Regions from separate parts of the Kribbella sp. NPDC056861 genome, predicted to be linked through region 1. Evidence: riboswitches for the same ligand, from Rfam matches in the RefSeq annotation. Region 1 holds a riboswitch; each other region holds the start of a gene.
What was found. Region 1 has a riboswitch for ZMP and ZTP ahead of AB0P21_RS00510 (bifunctional 5,10-methylenetetrahydrofolate dehydrogenase/5,10-methenyltetrahydrofolate cyclohydrolase). Riboswitches for the same ligand answer to the same signal wherever they lie in the genome.

Region 1 (6,496 bases):
CGACCGCGCCGAGGTCGTCCAGGTCGAGCCCGTGCTCCAGCGCCGACCAGGTGACAGCGCGGTACATCGCACCGGTGTCCAGGTACTGCAGCCCGAGCCGGGTCGCGACTCCGCGGGCCGTGCTCGACTTACCGGACCCGCTCGGGCCGTCAACAGCGATGATCATGGGCCGAAGATTACCGGTGGACGGCCCAGCCCCGCTCGGTCAGTACCCCGACCAGCTGATCCACCGACGCCGGTTTGACCGACAACTCGACCTCACCGACCGGGCGGCCCGGGCTGTGATCGATCCGCAGGTCCTCGACGTTGGCGCCGGACGCGGCCGCATCCGCGAACAACCGGGCCAGCTGGCCGGGCCGGTCGGGGATGGTGACCAGCACCGGGACCAGCTCGATGTGCGGGGCGCCGTGCTTGCCCGGCACCCGGATCGCGCCGGAGACACCGCGGTTCAGCACCGCGGTCACCTCGTCGGTCGCCTCTTCCTTGCCCAAGGCAATGAGCAGCCGGTCGAGCTCGTCCCGGATCCCTTCCAGCAGGCCGCTCAACGCGGGCGAGTTGGCGGAGACGATCTGCGTCCACAGGCCAGGGTCACCGGCCGCGATCCGCGTGACATCGCGGACACCCTGTCCGGACAGCTCGAGGTGAGCAGCCGGTGCGTCGACCAGCGTGCCTGCGGCGAGCGACGACATCAGTTGTGGCAGGTGCGAGACGCGGGCCACCGCGAGGTCGTGGTCGGCCACCGACAGCTCGACCGTACGAGCACCGGCGGCCACGGCGAGCCGCCGTACCAGCTCGATCGCGTCCAGGTCGCTGTTCTCGTGCGGGGTGATGGCCCAGGTCGCGCCCTCGAACAGGTCAGCGCGGCCGGCCAATGGGCCGCTTCGCTCGGAGCCGGCCATCGGGTGGCTGCCGACGTACCGGGCGAGGTCTTCGGGCTTGGCGACCAGGGCACGTGCGTCGAAGAGCGGCTTGCCCTTCACGCTGGCGGCATCGGTGACGATCGCGTCGGTTTGCTGGAGCTGCTCGACGATCACCGCCCCGACGTGGTCCGGCGGGACGGCGACGACGACCAGTTGCGGCTCGATCTGGACCAGCCGCGAACCGGCCCCGATCCGCTCGGCCATCAGGGCGTTGTCGGGGCTGGCGTCCACCAGCTCGACCACGACCCCGAGCCGGCTCAGCGCGAGACCGATCGACGTACCGATCAGGCCGGTGCCGACGATCCGCACCGGGCCGCGCAGCTCGGTCACTGGGCGCCGGTCAGGTCGGGGCGCAGGCTGACGGCGCCGTGCAGGTAGACGTGCTGGATCTTCTCCCGCGACCGCGGCGAGTCCGCGTGCACCATCATCCGGACCACTCGCGGCAACGCGTGCGGGACGTTGATCTCCTGCATGCACATCAGCGGTACGTCGGTCAGGCCGACCTGCCGCCCGGCCACCGCCGGAAACTCCGACCGCAGATCGGGCGTGACGGTGAACAGGATGCTGATCAGGTCCTCCGACTCCAGCTCGTTGGCCTCCAGCACGGCCCTGACCAGCTCGGCGGACCGCTCGAGCAGATGCTCGCGCTCGTCCACCTCGAGCTGGGTGGCACCCCGGATCGCCCGTACCGCCACAGCTACTGCCTCCTCGATCGATGGTGTTGCTGTCTCAACACTAGGACAGAACGTCCACCGGATGCGCGACCGTCTCGGATTCCGCGGCCTCGACGGTCTGCTCCAGCAGCAGCGCGATGGTCATCGGCCCGACCCCGCCAGGAACCGGCGTGATCAGGCTCGCCACCTGTGAGGCCTCCTCGAAGTGCACGTCGCCGACGTTGCCTTCGTTGTATCCGGCATCGATCACGACGACGCCCGGCTTCAGCCAGTCGCCGCGGACGAAGTTCGCCCGGCCGACCGCGGCGACGACGATGTCCGCCGTCCTGACGATCGAGGCCAGGTCGCGGGTCTTGGAGTGGGTGTAGGTGACGGTCGCGTTCGATGCCAGCAGCAACATCCCGGCTGGCTTGCCGAGGATCGGGCTGCGGCCGATCACGACCGCGTGCGCGCCTTCCAGCGGTACGTCGTACGCCTGCAGCAACCGGAGGATGCCACCCGGCGTACAGGAGACGAAGCCGGGCTCACCGAACGCCATCGCGGCGAAGCCGTGCATCGTCACGCCGTCGACGTCCTTGGCCGGAGCGATCGCCTCGAACGCGGCCCGCTCGTCGATCTGCGCCGGGACCGGGTGCTGCAGCAGGATGCCGTGCACCTCAGGATCGTTGGAAAGTTTGTGTAGTTCGGCAACCAGTTCTTCGGTGGTCGTCTCGGCGGGCAGCACGACACTGCGCGAGCCGATGCCGGCCTTCTTGCTCCGGTTCTGCTTCATCCGGACGTAGGTGGCCGAGGCCGGGTCGTCCCCGACCAGCACCGTCGCGAGACAGGGCTGGACGCCGGTCTCGTCGTACAGCTTCTTGGCCCGCTCCCCCGCCTTGGTCACCATCTCGGCGGCCAGGTCGGTCCCGATCATCAGTTTGGCACTCACGCGTACTCCTCTGGACAGAAGTCTGAATGCCCAGGCGCGCGGCTCGGCCGACTCGATGCGGCAGACCGTTCCCCGGTGGTCATCCACCTCAACGCCAGTCGCGGTCCGTCGAGCAGTTTACTGCCCGCCGAAAGACTCCCTGCACTGCTCCAGCCCCTCGACCCGTACTGCGCGCGGCCGCCAGTCGGCGAGGGTGAGTCGCAGACGGTCCGAGATCACCACTTCTCCGTGCAACACGTCGCGGGAGATGCCGTCGGGCTGATAACCGAGCTTGCGAGAGACCGCCTGCGAACCGTGGTTGTCCTGGAACACCTCCGACAGCGCCGCCTCGGCTCCGAGCTGCGCGAAGGCGAGGTGCAGCAGCGCAGTACGGGCTTCGGTGCCGTAGCCCTTGCCGTGATGAGCCAGACCCAGCCAGGACTCGGTGCGCACTTCCCGCAGTACTGCGAATTCGCGGGCCTTCAGCGTGACCAACCCGATCGGCAGGTCGTCGCGGAACACGGCCAGCTCCAGCGCCCAGTTGTCCGGCGACCACGCGCCGAGGCGGTTCCAGTGTTGCTGCAGCACGTACTGCGCCCGCTCGGCCGGCTCGAGATCCGTCCAGGGAGTGAGGAACGGGCGCTCGCCAGGCTTGTGCACGCCAGCCGCGGCGAGGTCGGCCAGCTCCGCCAGTTCGTCCTCGGCCGGTTGGCGCAGGACGAGTCGCTCGGTGGTGAGGCGAAGGTTGCGCAACGGCCAGCGGTCAGTCAGCACGCGGACATCCTCGGACCTCGCCTGGTGCTGAGCAACTGGTTTGCTAGAGCAGACCGGCGTGATCCAGGGCGAAGTACGCCGCGTCGGTGCCGGTCATCGTCCCCGGGGTGCGGAGATCGGCCAGGAACTCGGCGATGGTCAGCTCGGCCGGCACACAGTCCTCGAACTCGTCGAGCGACTGCTTGCCGTCCGGCCGGCAGCCGCGGGCGACCGCGACGTGCTTGCGGTAGACGGAGGACGCGCCGGACCACATCCATCCCACGATCTCGATCGACTCGCAGGTGTAGCCGGTCTCCTCTTCCAACTCCCGGCGACCCGCGTCGGCCGGTTCCTCGCCCGGGTCGATCAGCCCGCCGGGGAGGTTGGTCACCACCTGGTCGGGGCCGGCCCGGAACATCCGCACGACCACGATCTTGCCGTCAGGCGTCAGCGGGAGCACGGCAACACCGCCGCTGACCCCTGCGTTGAGTGCTGGGCCGAAGACATCCCAGTCGGCTTCCTGCCCGTTCGGCATCCGGTAGCGCCGCTTCCGCACGGTGAGAAACCCGTCGTACCCCGGCTCCTCGTCGAGCAGGACCCACGGCTCAGGGTCACCTGGACGAACGCCGTCCGCCCCAGAAGTATCTGGGGCGGACGGCGAAGAACTCGTCACAGCGGGCGGTCGGTGTCCGGGTTTTCCGGCGGGGCGATCGGAGTGTCGTCCTCAGCCGGCGGCGCCACCGGGGCGTCGTCGGCGGAGTCGCTCTCGTAGCTGCCACCGTTGACCGGCTGGGCCGACTCGGCGTGCGTCGCCGGCTCGGCATTACCGGCCGGAGAGGTGTCCGGGCGCGACTCGGCCAGGATCCGGGCCAGCGTCTCATCCGAGATCCGCTTGAACTTGCGCACCTGGGTGCGGGTCCGGTCGAGGATGGCGACCTCGATCTGATCCGGCTCCAACTGGCGTACCTCGGTGCCCTCGTGCCCGAGCGCGTCCACCGCCAGGCGCAGCGCGCCCGCCAGCGAGATGCCCTCGGAGTAGTGCTCACCGACGTACTCCGCGACCTGCTCGGCCGGGCCGCCCATCACGGCGTAACCGCGGACGTCCGCGATCGAGCCGTCGTAAGTGAGCCGGTAGATCGTGTCCTCGGCGGTGCTGGCGCCGACCTCGGCGACCAGGATCTCGACCTCGAGCGGCTTCTCACCACCGGAGGAGAAGATCGCGCCGAGGGTCTGGGCGTAGGCGTTGGCCAGCGCCCGGCCGGTGACGTCGCGCCGGTCGTAGGAGTACCCCCGCATGTCGGCCAGCCGCACACCGGCGATCCGCAGGTTCTCGAACTCGTTGTAGCGACCGACCGCGGCGAAGGCCAGCCGGTCGTAGATCTCGGCCACCTTGTGCAGGGCCGGGGACCGGTTCTCCGCCACGAACAGGATGCCGTCGGCATACTGCAGGGCGATCGCGCTGCGACCCTTCGCGATGCCCTTGCGGGCGAAGTCGGCCCGGTCCCGCATCAACTGTTCGGGCGAGACGTAGAACGGCGTACTCATCTAGGGTGTCGTCCTCTATCAGTCGATGGTGGTCAGGTGAGGGGCGCGGCCGGGCCGTCGGGACGCACTTGCCGGGCCGCCATGACGGTGTCGACCAGCTCGCCGACCTCCTCGGCCGGCAGCCGCCGGTAGCCGTCGGCGGTGACCACACCGATCACCGGGAAGATCCGCCGCAGCATGTCCGGACCACCGGTCGCCGAGTCGTCGTCGGCGGCGTCGACCAGGGACTGGATCGCCACCGTGACGGTCTCGGTCTCGGTCAGGTCCTCGCGGTAGAGCTTCTTCAGCGCGCCCCGGGCGAACAGCGAGCCGGAGCCGACGCTGTGGAAGGCGCGCTCCTCGTACCGCCCGCCGGTCGGGTCGTAGGAGAAGATCCGGCCGCCCTTGATGTCCTGGTCGTAGCCCGCGAACAGCGGCACCACGGTCAGGCCCTGCATCGCCATCGGCAGGTTGCCGCGGATCAGCGCGGTCAGCCGGCTGGCCTTGCCGTCGAGGCTGAGCGTGGTGCCCTCGAGCTTCTCGTAGTGCTCCAGCTCGACCTGGAACAGCCGCACCATCTCGATCCCGAGGCCCGCCGTACCGGCGAAGGCCACGCAGGAGTACTCGTCGGCCGGAAACACCTTCTCGATGTCGCGCTGGGCGATGATGTTGCCCATCGTGGCGCGCCGGTCGCCGGCCATCACCACGCCACCGTCGAAGGTGGCGGCGACGATCGTCGTACCGTGCGGGACGTCCTTGCCGAAGTCACCCACCCCCAGGTCGCGTCGTCCGGGCAACAGGTCGGGCGCGTGCCCGGCCAGGAAGTCCATGAAGGACGAGCCACCTGGGGTCAGGAAGGCTTCCGGCAACCGGCCGGAGGCATCGAATGTCATCTAGCGGTTCACTCCCCACCCTTTTGCACGAAGCCGCGGACGAACTCTTCCGCGTTCTCCTCCAGCACCTCGTCGATCTCGTCCAGGATCGAGTCGACGTCGTCGTCGAGCCGTTCCTTGCGCTCGGCCACGTCCTCACCGGACTTGACCTCGGTGACCTCTTCTTCGGTCGACGAGCGCTTCGGCTGCTTGTGCTGCTGTCCGCCGTCTTTCGCCATGGCACACACCTCCTAGAACCGCAGTGGAGAACCGCCCAACCGGCTCTCTACGAACGACCCTACCCGGCAGCACCCCCAGTAATGGTGCGAACCAGGTCACTCGCGGTGTCGCACTGGTCGAGCAACGCTCCGACGTGGGCTTTCGTACCGCGCAGCGGGTCCAGGGTCGGGATGCGTTGAAGCGATTCACGGCCCGGGAGGTCGAAGATCACCGAGTCCCAGGAGGCGGCCGCGACCTGACCGGCGTACTGCTGCATGCAGCGGCCGCGGAAGTAGGCGCGGGTGTCGGTCGGCGGATGCGAGACGGCCATCCGGATCTCCTCGTCGCTGACCAGGCGCTGCATCCGGCCGGACTTGACCAGCTTGTAGTACAGCCCCTTGTCCGGGCGCAGGTCGGCGTACTGCAGGTCGACCAGGTGCAGCTTCGGGTCGTCCCACTCCAGCCCGTCGCGGTCGCGGTAGGACTGCAGCAGCTTGTACTTCGCGACCCAGTCGAGCTGGTCGGACAGCTGCATCGGGTCGATCGCGAGCTGGTCCAGCACGCTCTCCCAGCGGTGCAGCACGTCCTTGGTCTGCCGGTCGGCGTCGTCGCCGTACTTGTCCTCGA
Region 2 (6,496 bases), on a different contig from region 1:
ACGTACCAGGATGTGGCGGATCTGGGTCGAGTCGAGCATCGGATCGTACGCCGGGAGGATCGCGCCGCCCGGGATGCCGAAGACGGTGTCCACTCCGGCATGTTCCAGTGCGCGGATCAGAGCCTGTGCCCCGGTCAACTGCTCACTCATGGTGCCTTCCCTTGGTCGTCACTGCTGTTGCTTCACAAAAGACTGCTGCTTTTTCCAAAGAAAAAGCCCCCTCTGCCGGGTGGGCTGAGGGGGCGCGCTCGACTCGAAGGTCGCGTCAGTCGGCGCGCCGCACAAGTACGAGAAGAATCGATCGCATGCAGTCACCTTCGCCGACTCCTCTCGATCCGGTCAAGCCTGACACAGTTCCATCTCATGGATTGAGATGACCGTCTTACGTTTAGGTCAGTCTAGGAGATGCAGACAGCGCCCTCGGAGGCGGAGGTGACCAGCCTGCGGTACTTGCCGAGCACGCCCCGGGTGATCGCGGGCTCCTTCGGCGTCCAGCCCTGGCTGCGTCGTTCGAGCTCGGCCGGCTCCACGTGCAGGTCCAGGGTGCGGTTCTTGACGTCCAGGGTGATCCGGTCGCCGTCGCGGACGAACGCGATCGGTCCGCCGTCCACGGCCTCGGGCGCGACGTGGCCGACGCACAGTCCCGTCGTACCGCCGGAGAAGCGGCCGTCGGTCAGCAGCAACACGTCCTTGCCGAGGCCGGCGCCCTTGATCGCACCGGTGACGGCGAGCATCTCGCGCATCCCCGGACCGCCCTTCGGGCCCTCGTAGCGGATCACCACGACGTCACCGGCCTTCAGCGAACCGTCCGCGACCGCGTCCATCGCGCCGCGCTCGCCGTCGAAGACGCGCGCGGTCCCTTCGAAGACGTCTTCGTCGAACCCGGCGCTCTTCACCACGGCGCCGTCCGGAGCCAGGCTGCCCTTGAGGATGGTGATGCCGCCGGTGCGGTGGATCGGCTTGTCCAGCGCGCGGATGATCGTGCCGTCGATGTCCGGCGGAGCGATCTCGGCCAGGTTCTCGGCCATCGTCTTGCCGGTCACCGTCAGGCAGTCGCCGTGCAGCAGTCCGGCGTCGAGCAGCGCGCGCATCACGACCGGGATGCCGCCGACGCGGTCGACGTCCGTCATCACGTAGCGGCCGAACGGCTTCAGGTCACCCAGGTGCGGGACCTTGTCGCCGACCCGGTTGAAGTCGTCGAGAGTGAGATCGACCTCGGCCTCGCGGGCGATCGCGAGCAGGTGCAGTACTGCGTTGGTCGAACCGCCGAGCGCCATCACCACGGCGATCGCGTTCTCGAACGCCTCCTTGGTGAGGATCTGCCGGGCCGTGATCCCCTTGGTGAGCAGGTTGACCACCGCTTCGCCGGACTTGCGCGCGAAACCGTCTCTTCTTCTGTCCACAGCAGGCGGCGCGGCCGAACCGGGCAGCGACATCCCGAGCGCCTCGGCGGCGGACGCCATCGTGTTCGCGGTGTACATGCCACCGCAGGCGCCCTCACCCGGGCAGATCGCCCGCTCGACGGCGTCGACCTCCTCACGGGTGATCAGCCCCCGCGCGCAGGCGCCGACAGCCTCGAAGGCGTCGATGATCGTGACGTCCTTGTCGCCCAGCTTGCCGGGCATGATCGAACCGGCGTACAGGAAGACGCTGGCCAGATCGAGGCGCGCGGCGGCCATCAACATGCCGGGCAGCGACTTGTCGCAGCCGGCCAGCAGCACCGAACCGTCGAGCCGCTCCGCCTCCATCACCGTCTCGACGGAGTCAGCGATGATCTCGCGGCTCACCAGCGAGTAGTGCATCCCGACATGGCCCATCGAGATGCCGTCGGAGACGCTGATCGTGCCGAACTCCAGCGGATATCCCTTGGCCGCGTGAACGCCGTCCTTGACCGCCTTCGCGAGCCGGTCGAGCGAGAGGTTGCAGGGGGTGATCTCGTTCCAGCTGGAGGCGACGCCGATCTGCGGCTTGACCCAGTCGTCGTCCCCCATCCCGACGGCGCGCAACATGCCCCGCGAGGCAGTCGCCTCCAGCCCATCGGTGACCGTGCGGCTCCGCGGCTTGATATCAGGCGTGTTCGACATACCGCTCACTGTAAGAGCGTCGGGCGAATGAGACTGGTGACCCCCTGTCCAGTACTGCGCTGAATCGCCGCTCACGCGCGCCGCGGGTGCTGCTGCGGGGTGCCGCTGCGGCGTGTTGCCATGGGGTGCTGCTGCGGCGTGCTGCTGCGGCGTGCTGCCGCGGGGTGCTGGCTGCGGCGTGCGGTCAGCTCATGTTGTTGGCGACGGCGGTCGCGAAGCCGACCAGCGGGTCACCGGTCGAGGTGGTCTGGGTATAGGCCCACGGCAGGGTTTCGATCCTGCCCCCGGTCAGCGCAGCATGCTCCATCGCGGCGCCACTGGCGCCGGTGACCTTGAGCGCGAACGCCATGGCTCCATGCGCCGCAACATCCGGAGCCTCAGCAACCCGATCGACGACCCACCACCTGTCCCGAGCGGCAAGGACGGCCTCCCGCTGGTTGCCGACCTCGCGAGTGAGACGCCGCACCTTGGCCGCGGAGCCGTCCGCCATCACGTCGAGATAGACCTCAGCAATCACATAAGCAAGAACAGCACCCAAAACCGAACCAGGCTTGGCCTTTCCAGCAACCAATTCACCAAACCCCACCAACTCACCCAGCTCAAGAACGGACCACTTCGGCGCCAGCACCTGCACCCGACCCACATGTGCCGCGAACGAATCCGGATTCCGCTCAACCGCACTGTCGAAGATGAACTCCTTCTCCAGCGACTCCTTCTGCATCCCCAACGCAGCCCACTGCAGAACCTCCCACGGCACCGCATCATCCGGCGCCGCGTCGATCGCCGCCCTCAAAGCGACGGACGCACGCTTGAGGATCTGCTGGAAAGTCGCCGCCCGCTGCCCAGACACATGTTCAGCCGCCGCACTCCTCCGCACCTCCCAAGCCTCAGCAACCAACGTCTGCCCGAGCCACAGCAACAGATCAGGATCACGCGGCCGCGCCGTAAGCCGCATCTCCAGCAACTCACTACGCCCGATCGCCGCCTGCCCCAGCCCGAACACCCGAATCGACCGAACGTCGAGACTCGCCGGCGTCTTCTTCAGCAGCACCATCCCACCGGCCAGATCCCCACGCCGAACCGCAGCGCAAGCAGCATCGAGATCCAGATCGCTCCACGCCTGATCAAGCCGCAGCTCATCGGTACTGATCACCGCTGCCGGCTTCCGTGGAGAGTGGTCCATCCCTGGATGCTAGGCGCGCTCCGTGCTCCTAAAGGCTTACGTCGACGGTCGTTGCACGTTGTTGCAGAACGCGCAGCAGCTAGGCTCGGATCAGCGTTCGCGACTGGCGAGGTGGAGCACCACCGGGGAGCGAACGTTCCGGCAAGTGAAGGCGTCGTCCGCCTGGGCGCCTCCGACTCACCCTCGGAGGCTCGCGATGCACCTGCGCTACGGAATGAACCCACATCAGCCCGCCCACGTCTCGGTGATCGGATCGCCACCCCGGTCCGGGCGACAGGCAAGCGCGTCAGAGGCAGGCCCTTTCACCGTCCGGCACGGATCGCCGTCGTACATCAACATCCTCGACGCCTTGAACGCGTGGCAACTCGTGCGAGAGGCGAGCCACGCTTTCGGCGTACCGGCTGCGGCTTCCTTCAAACACGTCTCCCCCGCAGGCGCCGCGCTGGCCGGCCCACTCGACGAGACCATCCGTACGACGTACGCGGTCGACACCGTCTCGCCGGTCACCAGCGCGTACCTCCGAGCCCGCGACGCCGACCCCAAATCGTCGTACGGAGACTTCGTCGCCGTCTCCCACCCAGTCGATCGCGACCTGGCGAATCTGCTGAAACGACTGACCTGCGACGGCATCATCGCGCCCGGCTACGACGACGGCGTGCTCGACATCCTGGCCGCGAAGAAGCGCGGCACCTTCCTGGTCCTCGAGGCCGACCCCGACTTCGAGCCTCCCGCCGAGGAGGTCCGCGAACTCTTCGGCCTCAAGCTCACCCAACACCGCGACACCGAACCCCTGACCCGCTCCCTACTCCTCCCCGACCTACCCGACTCAGCCGCGCGGGACCTCCTGCTGGGCTTGATCGTGCTCCGCTACACCCAGTCCAACTCGATCGCCTTCCTGAAAGACGGGATGACGATCGGCATCGGCGCAGGCCAGCAATCCCGCATCGACTGCACCCGCCTAGCCGGCCAGAAGGCGGATACCTGGTGGCTCCGCCGCGCAGTCACCGCAGCCGCCGCGCCCCCTGCAACCACCGCAGCCGCCGACTCCACCGAGCCCGCGTCGCCCGACTCGCACAAATCCGACCCACAGCACAACGCGGCCCCACAACTGACGACGAGCCTCCCGCTATCCGCTCGCATCAACCACCAACTGGCCGCGGTCGACCACCTCTCCGCCGACGACCGCACAACCTGGCTCGCTCAACTGACGAACGTCGCGATGGTCTCGGACGGCGCAATCCCATTCGCCGACAACGTCGAGGAAGCCCACCGCCACGGAGTACGCCACCTGGCCGAGCCCGGTGGCTCCATCCGCGCCCCCGAGGTCACCGCAGCCTGCGCAGCCCTCGGCATCACCCTCTCCCAAACCGGCATTCGCCTCTTCCACCACTAACGGACCAACACCGATTGGCAGCGAGAGCTCAAGGAAACACGATCATGAGCGCTTCGAAGCCGGTGCTTGTCCTACTGGCATGACCGATCCCGGTGGTGTCCTCGACCAACAGCAAGTCACCCGGACGGCCAACCACCGTCTCGCCACCGGTGATCACCTCGCACTCACCCGACAGCACCACGACCAGCCGCCGCCCAGCTTCCGGCTGCTCTGGATGCCCACCACCAGCGGGAGCCCGCACCACCATCGCCGTCACAGCCGGCAGCGGCGCCGAAACGCTCAACTCCCCCGGCCCAGGCACCTCAGGGCTCAACGCCGGCTCCCACGACTCGAACCGCGCTTTCCCCTCCTCATCCGCAAACAACCGTCGCAAAGTCATACCCACCCGTACGCAGCCGCCGCCCAGCCGGATCCCACCAGCCAGCCCCACATGTCCAACCCAGCCGGGCGAAAACACCCCCAGCACCACCGGCACCTGCCAGGTCAACCCATCCCAACACCACACGCCAGCAGCCCGCCATGCCGACCCACCTAGGCACCACGCCGCCGACACCCCGGCAGGTCAACCCGCCCCGGCATCACCGCCACCGAAACCCGAGCAGGACAGGCGATCCCGGCACCACCGCCCACACCCGCCCTCGACGACGCCTCCTCCCCCCTCCCCCTCAACCCCCAGCAACGCTGGGCAGGATCAGCAACTCATCGCCGTCAGCCAGCGGAGTATCAAGAGCCTTCAGATCTCGAACATTGTCATTGCCAAGAAACACATTCACATGCCGACGAAGCGCCCCCTGATCGTCAGTCAACCGCCGCCGCAACGCCGGATGCTCCACCTCCAATGCCGCGAACACCTTCCCCACAGTGACCTCGCCCGCCACCTCGACCTCCACCCGCTCCGCTCCCCCAGCGAACGGTCTGAGCACCGTCGGGAGCTTCACCGCCACGCCCATCAGTCGAGCACCGCCGCGCGCACCGTCAGTACGTCAGGAAGATGACGAGCGACCTCGGTCCAGGTGTCACCCGCATCGGCGCTCGCATAGACACACCCGTCCCGCGTGCCCACGTAGACGCCCGCCGGATCAGCTTGGTCCACGCACAGCGCGTCGCGGAGTACCGGCGCGTACGACGGAACGTCGGGCAACCCGTTCGTAAGGGCCTCCCAGGTGGAGCCCGCGTCGCGGGAACGGTAGACCCGGCACTTCGCGTCCGCGGGAATCCGGTTGCCATCGGCAATCAACGGGAAGACGTAGACCGTCTCCGGCTCGCGCGGATGCACCACGATCGGGAAGCCGAAGTCCGACGGCAGTCCGTCCGCGATCGACTTCCAGATCGCGCCGCCGTCATCGGAGCGGTAGACCCCGTGATGGTTCTGCGCGAACAGCCGCTCCGGCACGTCGGGATGCCCAGCGAGCTTGTGGACACACTGACCGAACTCGGGATCCGGGTCGGGCATGAAGTACGCCTTGATCCCGTGATTCGCCGGCTTCCACGTCTCGCCGCCGTCGACGGTCTGGTAGACCCCGCCAGTCGACATCGCCACCGACATCCGTTGCGGATCGCTGGGGTGTGGCAACACGGTGTGGATCGCCTGACCGCCGAATCCGGCGCCCCAGTCCTTGCGATGCGGGTGATCCCACAGTCCGCTCACCAGCTCGAATCGCACCCCGCCGTCGGTCGACCTCCACAGCGAGGACGGCTGCGCACCGGCGTACACGACTCCGGGTTGGTTCTCGGGCGCCGGCTGGATCTGCCAGACGCGCTCCATCGACGCGTCGGCCCCGGCCGGGAAGCCGATCGAGCCCTCCGGCGGCTCGTCCCAGGTCTGGCCGAGGTCGT
Region 3 (6,496 bases), 160 kb from region 1:
GCCGGCGAGATTCAGTGGACTCGGACTCGTGCCGCTGCAGCACCCGGACCTGTGTGCGTCCGCCCTGGACGACGCGCTCGGGCTGGGCCTGCGTGGGGTGGAGATCTCGTCTTTCGCGCCAGGGATCGAGCTTTCCGACGCTAGGCTCGAACCGTTTTGGGCGCGTGCTGCCGCGACCGGCGCGATCGTGTTCCTGCATCCGTTCGGCTGCTCGCTCGACGAACGGCTCGACCGGTTCTATCTTTCCAACACGGTTGGTCAACCGGTCGAGAACGCCGTGGCGCTGTCCCACCTGATCTTCGCCGGAGTGCTCGACCGGCACCCAGGGCTGCGGATCATCGCGGCCCACGGCGGCGGCTACCTGCCCACCTTTCTCGGCCGATCCGACCACGCCTGGCAGGTCCGGCCGGAGGCGCGTGGTTGTGCCGAACTCCCGAGCAGCTATCTGCGACGGCTGTGGTTCGACTCGCTGGTCCACACCCCCGAGGCGCTCCGCGCGCTGGTCACGGCTGTTGGCCCCGACCGGGTGGTGCTGGGCTCCGATCACCCGTTCGACATGGGCGTCGTCGACCCAGTGGCACGGCTCGTCGCGGCCGGTCTGTCCGACGCCGACCAGTACGCCATCCGCACCGGGAACGCCGAGTTGCTCGGCCTAGCCCCAGCCCTGACCGAGGAGTCCGCATGACCGCGCCCGTACGCCGCCTGATCACCCACCTGCGCCACGTCGATCTCGGGGTGGAGGACCTCGCTACCGAGCGAAACTTCTACACCGGCCTGTGGGGGCTGACCGAGGTCCACAACGACTCCGGGCTCTCGTTCCTCGCCGCCGAAGGCTCACCCGAGCAGTACGTCGTACGGCTGCGTCAGACCACCGACAAGCGGATCGACCTGATCGCCTTCGGTGCCGCCACCCCTGCCGATGTGGACACGCTCGCCATGACGCTGGCGCGCGACGGCGTCCCGCTCGTCTCCGAGCCAAGCGCCGTGAGCACACCGGGTGGCGGCTACGGGTTCCGGTTCTTCGACAACGAGGGCCGTACGGTCGAGGTCTCGGCCGACGTGGAGTTCCGGACGCACCGCAAGATCGAGGAGCGCGAGTCCATCCCGGTCAGGCTCTCGCATGTCGTGGTGAACTCCGCCGACCCGGAAGGCACGGTCGCGTTCTATCAGCGTCACCTGGGTTTCGGGCTGTCCGACGTACTGACTCATCCGCACATGGGCAACATGATGTGGTTCCTGCGCTGCAACGACTGGCACCACAGCTTCGCCGTCGCGCGCTGCCCGCATCCCTCGCTGCACCACGCTTCGTTCGAGTTGCGGGGGATCGACGAGTACATGCGTGGCTCCGGACGGCTGATGCGGGCCGGTGTCGAGAAGCTGTGGGGGCCGGGCCGGCACAAGGCGGGGAACAACACCTTCTCCTACTTCCTCGACCCGCTGGGCAACACGGTCGAGTACACCACCGAGCTCGAGCGGCTCGACGAGGACACCTGGCATCCGAGCCTGCACGACTTCACCGACCCCGAGGTCTCCGACCAGTGGGGAACCGCGAACAGGATGGACGAGTTCGTGGCCAAGAAGTCCTTCAACGACCCGGACAAGGGTCTGTTCCTGGCCCCGCCGGTCTGATGCGCGTCGCAACTGTTGCCGATGGCACTGATATCCGGAGCGGCGTGGTCGTCGGCGCGGAGCTGTACCGATTCCCCGCCGGTACTACGGTCGTCGACCTGCTCCGGTCGGGCACGCTGTACGACGCCGGCGCTGCGGCCCGCGAGCGCGGTGACACCGTCGCGTTGGCCGAGGTGCGTCTGCTGCCGCCGGTGGAGGCTCCGACGGTGCGGGACTTCGTCGCGTTCGAAGAACATGTCGAGGGCATGGTTGCCGCGGGCAATGCGGTGGTGCCACCGGAGTGGTTCGCGGCGCCGACCTTCTATTTCACCAATCCGTACGCCCTGGTTGGATCGGGGGCCGAGGTCGCGGTACCGGCGGGGTGCCGGTTGCTCGACTTCGAGCTGGAGGTCGCGGCGGTGATCGGTACCGCGAGTCGCGATCTGTCGGCCGAACAGGCGCGCGAGCACATCGCGGGGTACACGATCTTCAACGACTGGTCCGCTCGCGATCTCCAGTTCCGGGAGATGAAGGTCAACCTCGGGCCGTGCAAGGGCAAGGACTTCGCCTCGACACTCGGGCCGGTTCTGGTCACCGCGGACGAACTGGAGCCGTATCGCGACGCGGACGGGTTCCTGCGGCTCGCGATGACGGTCGAGGTGAACGGGCGCGAGATCGGCCGGGACCTGCTCTCCAACATGGGGTGGCCGTTCGAGGAGCTGGTCGCCTATGCGTCCCTCGACGCGGAGGTCCGGCCCGGCGACGTACTGGGATCCGGCACATGCGGCAACGGCGGATGCCTGGCCGAGCTGTGGGGGCGAGGCAGTGCCGGTGACCCGCCGGCCCTGGTGCCCGGTGATGTCGTGACGATGACGGTGGAGGGCATCGGGACGATCACCAACACGATCGTCGAGGGGCAGGAATCCCGGCCGATCGCCCCGGCCCGGCGGCGTCCACGCGCTCGTCCGTGAGTTCTCTCCTACCGCTGATCGGAGTTGCCGGATGACCACCCGCCCGACCGCTGAGCCACACGTCGAAGACCTCGGCGGCGGCCTGTTCGCCTACATCCAGCCTGATGGCAGCTGGATGATCAACAACACCGGCTTCCTGGTGGGCTCCAACGGCGTGGTCGCGATCGACTCCTGCTCGACCGAACGGCGTACCCGCGCCTTCGTCGACACCGTCGCCGGCCTCAGCCGCGATCCGATCCACACCTTGCTCAACACCCACAGCCATCCCGATCACACCGCGGGCAACGGCTGGTTCCCCGGCGCGACGATCGTCGCCCACGAACGCACCCGCGCCGACCTGCTCACCGCCCGGACCCTGCCACCGCTGGAGGGCATCTTCGAATCGGTAGCCGAAGGCGACCTCCCCTCAGCGCCACCGTTCCTGACCTACACCGACGGCATCACCCTGTGGGTCGACGACCTCCGCTGCGAGGTCCGCCACGTTGGCACCCCCGCCCACACCACGAACGACTCGATCCTCTGGATCCCGGACCGATCGATCCTCTACGCGGGCGACCTGCTCTTCGCGGGTGGTACCCCGTTCCTGCTGTCCGGCTCGATCGCCGGCGCCATCGCCGTCCTCACCGAGGTGATCGCCCCACTCGGCGCCCGGACGATCGTTCCCGGCCACGGCCCGCTCTGCGGCCCCGAAACAATCTCCGCGACCCTCGGCTACTTGCGCTTCGTCCAGGACCTGGCTTCCCGCGGGATTGACGCCGGCCTGTCCGCACTCGACGCCGCTCGCGAAACAGACCTGGGCGAGTACGCCGGCTGGAGCGAACCGGAGCGAATCGTCGGCAATCTCCACCGCGCCTATGCGGAGGTGCGAGGCGCTGCGCCGGGAGCGCCCATCGACGTGCCGGGCGCCTTCCGGGACATGGTCACCTACAACAACGGCAAACCGTTGACCTGCCGGGCATGAGAACAGCACCCGCCCAAGGGACGGGTGCTGTCTTGATACCTCAGTTCAGGTCGAGGCCTGGGTACAGCGGGTGCTTGTCGAGCAGTTCTGCGGAAGCAGCGCGGACCTTGTCGGCCACGCCGTCAGCAAGCACGTACTTCGCCTTGGATGCGGCGCCGGTCGAGGTCGACGTCGGGGTGACGCTGGACAGCACGTCCACCATCAGCTCAGCGACCTTGTCGAACTCGTCGCCGCCGAAGCCGCGGGTGGTCAGCGCTGGCGTACCGATCCGGACGCCGGAGGTGTACCAGGCGCCGTTCGGGTCGCGCGGGACCGCGTTGCGGTTGGTGACGATACCGGCGTCGAGCAGTGCCGACTCGGCCTGGCGGCCGGTGATGCCGTAGGACGAGACGTCGAGCAGGACCAGGTGGTTCTCGGTGCCGTCCGTGACCAGCTTGACGCCACGCTTCATCAGGCCCTCGGCCAGCGTGACGGCGTTGTCGGCGACGTTCTGCGCGTAGGTCTGGAAGGACGGCTGACGTGCCTCGGCCAGGGCGACGGCCTTGGCCGCCATCACCTGGCTGAGCGGGCCGCCGAGGACCATCGGGCAGCCGCGGTCGACGGCGTCGGCGTACTCCGGCTGGCACAGCACCATGCCGCCGCGCGGGCCGCGGAGCGACTTGTGGGTGGTGGTGGTGGTGACGTGCGCGTGCGGGACCGGGTCGAAGTCGCCGGTGAACACCTTGCCGGCCACGAGTCCGGCGAAGTGCGCCATGTCGACCATCAAGGTGGCGCCGACCTCGTCGGCGATCTCGCGCATCTTGGCGAAGTCGACCTTGCGCGGGTACGCCGAGTAGCCGGCGATCAGGATCAGCGGCTTGAACTCACGGGCCGTCGCGGCGACCTTGTCGTAGTCCAGCAGGCCCGTCTCCGGGTCGGTACCGTACGAGCTCTGGTGGAACATCTTGCCGGAGATGTTCGGCCGGAAACCGTGCGTCAGGTGACCGCCGGCGTCCAGCGACATGCCGAGCATCTTCTGGTCGCCGAGCGCCTTGCGCAGCTTGCCCCAGTCCTCGTCGGACAGGTCGTTGACGTGCTTGGCGCCGACCTCGGCCAGCGCGGGCGACTCGATCCGGTGCGCCAGGATCGCCCAGAAGGCGACCAGGTTGGCGTCGATGCCGGAGTGCGGCTGGACGTAGGCGTGCGGCGCGCCGAAGAGCGCTTTCGCGTGCTCGGCCGCGGTCTGCTCGACGGTGTCGACGTTCTGGCAGCCGGCGTAGAACCGGTGCCCGACGGTGCCCTCGGCGTACTTGTCCGAGAGCCAGTTGCCCATCGTCAGCAAGGTCGCGGGGGAGGCGTAGTTCTCACTCGCGATCAGCTTCAGCGAGGAGCGCTGGTCGGCCAGCTCGGCCTTGATCGCGCCGGCGATGGTGGGTTCGACCGCACCGATCACCTCGAGCGCGTTGCGGTACGCGGCCGACGCGGCGGCGGCGTCGAAGGGTTGAGTCATCTTCGTCTCTCTCCTGAGGTCGCACAGGGTTCACCTGTGACAAGGTCGCGGCACCCAGGCGCACGGTGCCAACGGTCTTTTCGCTCCCCGGTGGTCGATCCCACCTCAGCGCCAGTCGCGACCCGGTAACCCTAGCGTGTGGAGCGCCGCGCTAGAGGACACGGTCGATGATCGGACCGTACGGCGTGGTGCGCGGCAGCGTGCCGAACACGCCACCCCAGTCGCCGGCCAGCCGGGACGCGACGAACGCGTCGGCCACCTCGGGCGTCGAGTGCCGCACCAGCAGCGATGCCTGCAGACACGCGGCCATCCGGGCAGCGAGTCGGCGAGCACCTGCTTCGGCGCCTGCGAGGTCAGAGAGCGCTTCCAGTACGTCGGTGACTGCAGCGTCCAGCCGATGGTCGGCACCTCGCGCCGCGCCGACCTCGAGCAGCCAGGCTTCGAGCGACTCGGGGCGCCGGAGCGCACGCAGTACGTCGAGGGCATTGACCGTGCCGGAGCCTTCCCAGATCGAGTTCAGCGGCGACTCGCGGAACAGCAATGGGAGACCGCTCTCTTCGACGTACCCGTTGCCGCCAAGGCACTCCAGCGCCTCGGCGACCAGGAACGACGTGCGCTTGCAGACCCAGAACTTGGCCAGCGGCAACGCGATCCGGCGGAATGCGGCGGCCTGCTCGTCGCCTGCCAGCGAGGCGTCGACGGCCGCGGCGAGCCGCATCGAGAGAGCGGTTGCTGCCTCGCTCTCGATGGCGAGATCCGCGAGCACGTTCTGCATCGCGGGCTTGTCCTTCAGCAGGCTGCCGAACGCGCTGCGGTGCGCCGTGTGCCAGGTCGCCTCGACCAGCGCCCGGCGCATCAACGCTGCCGAGCCGAGCACGCAGTCGAGCCGGGTGGCGGCGACCATCTCGATGATCGTCCGGACGCCGGCACCCTCGTCACCGAGCCGAAAGCCGACCGTGTCGGTGAACTCGACCTCGCTGGACGCGTTGGACCGGTTGCCGAGCTTGTCCTTCAGCCGCTGCAGGGCGAACACGTTCCGCTTGCCGTCGGCAAGGACCCGCGGGACGACGAAGCAGGTCAGGCCGTCCGCTGCTTGGGCCAGGACGAGAAACACATCGACCTGCGGCGCGGAGCAGAACCACTTGTGCCCGGTGAGCCTGTACTCGCCGTCGCTGCCGGTCGGCGTGGCGGTGGTCAGGTTGGCCCGTACGTCGGAGCCGCCCTGCTTCTCCGTCATCCCCATCCCGGCCAGCGCGCCGGCCTTCTCGGCGGCGGGCAGCCGGCGCGGGTCGTACTGCGAAGCGGCGAGGCGCGGGATCCACTCGTCGGCGAGCTTCTTGTCCGCGCGGAGAGCCGGCACGGCGGCGTACGTCATGGAGATCGGGCAGCCGTGGCCCGGCTCGACCTGGGACCAGACGTAGAAGCCGGCCGCGCGGGTCAGGTGCGGTGACTGTTGGTCACTGGTCC

Region 2: another riboswitch for ZMP and ZTP. It lies ahead of AB0P21_RS35675 (phosphoribosylaminoimidazolecarboxamide formyltransferase); the one in region 1 lies ahead of AB0P21_RS00510 (bifunctional 5,10-methylenetetrahydrofolate dehydrogenase/5,10-methenyltetrahydrofolate cyclohydrolase).
Region 3: another riboswitch for ZMP and ZTP. It lies ahead of AB0P21_RS01100 (glycine hydroxymethyltransferase); the one in region 1 lies ahead of AB0P21_RS00510 (bifunctional 5,10-methylenetetrahydrofolate dehydrogenase/5,10-methenyltetrahydrofolate cyclohydrolase).

What each region holds. Positions count from the first base shown of each region.
Region 1 is NZ_JBFBNQ010000001.1:97,802-104,297, reverse strand. Features, by position in the region: gene cmk ((d)CMP kinase) at 1-166, opposite strand, end outside; gene AB0P21_RS00520 (prephenate dehydrogenase) at 177-1,250, opposite strand; gene aroH (chorismate mutase) at 1,247-1,615, opposite strand; gene AB0P21_RS00510 (bifunctional 5,10-methylenetetrahydrofolate dehydrogenase/5,10-methenyltetrahydrofolate cyclohydrolase) at 1,656-2,522, opposite strand; ZMP/ZTP riboswitch at 2,544-2,634, opposite strand; gene AB0P21_RS00505 (GNAT family protein) at 2,640-3,275, opposite strand; gene AB0P21_RS00500 (NUDIX hydrolase) at 3,319-3,927, opposite strand; gene prcA (proteasome subunit alpha) at 3,924-4,799, opposite strand; gene prcB (proteasome subunit beta) at 4,832-5,671, opposite strand; gene AB0P21_RS00485 (ubiquitin-like protein Pup) at 5,680-5,889, opposite strand; gene dop (depupylase/deamidase Dop) at 5,949-6,496, opposite strand, start outside.
Region 2 is NZ_JBFBNQ010000008.1:294,608-301,103, reverse strand. Features, by position in the region: gene AB0P21_RS35690 (acetolactate synthase large subunit) at 1-150, opposite strand, end outside; gene ilvD (dihydroxy-acid dehydratase) at 399-2,084, opposite strand; gene AB0P21_RS35680 (hypothetical protein) at 2,269-3,267, opposite strand; ZMP/ZTP riboswitch at 3,357-3,442, shown strand; gene AB0P21_RS35675 (phosphoribosylaminoimidazolecarboxamide formyltransferase) at 3,464-4,660, shown strand; gene AB0P21_RS35670 (cupin domain-containing protein) at 4,689-4,973, opposite strand; gene AB0P21_RS35665 (ubiquitin-like small modifier protein 1) at 5,326-5,610, opposite strand; gene AB0P21_RS35660 (exo-alpha-sialidase) at 5,610-6,496, opposite strand, start outside.
Region 3 is NZ_JBFBNQ010000001.1:255,877-262,372, forward strand. Features, by position in the region: gene AB0P21_RS01080 (amidohydrolase family protein) at 1-685, shown strand, start outside; gene AB0P21_RS01085 (VOC family protein) at 682-1,629, shown strand; gene AB0P21_RS01090 (fumarylacetoacetate hydrolase family protein) at 1,629-2,579, shown strand; gene AB0P21_RS01095 (MBL fold metallo-hydrolase) at 2,611-3,540, shown strand; gene AB0P21_RS01100 (glycine hydroxymethyltransferase) at 3,581-5,029, opposite strand; ZMP/ZTP riboswitch at 5,075-5,158, opposite strand; gene AB0P21_RS01105 (acyl-CoA dehydrogenase family protein) at 5,181-6,496, opposite strand, start outside.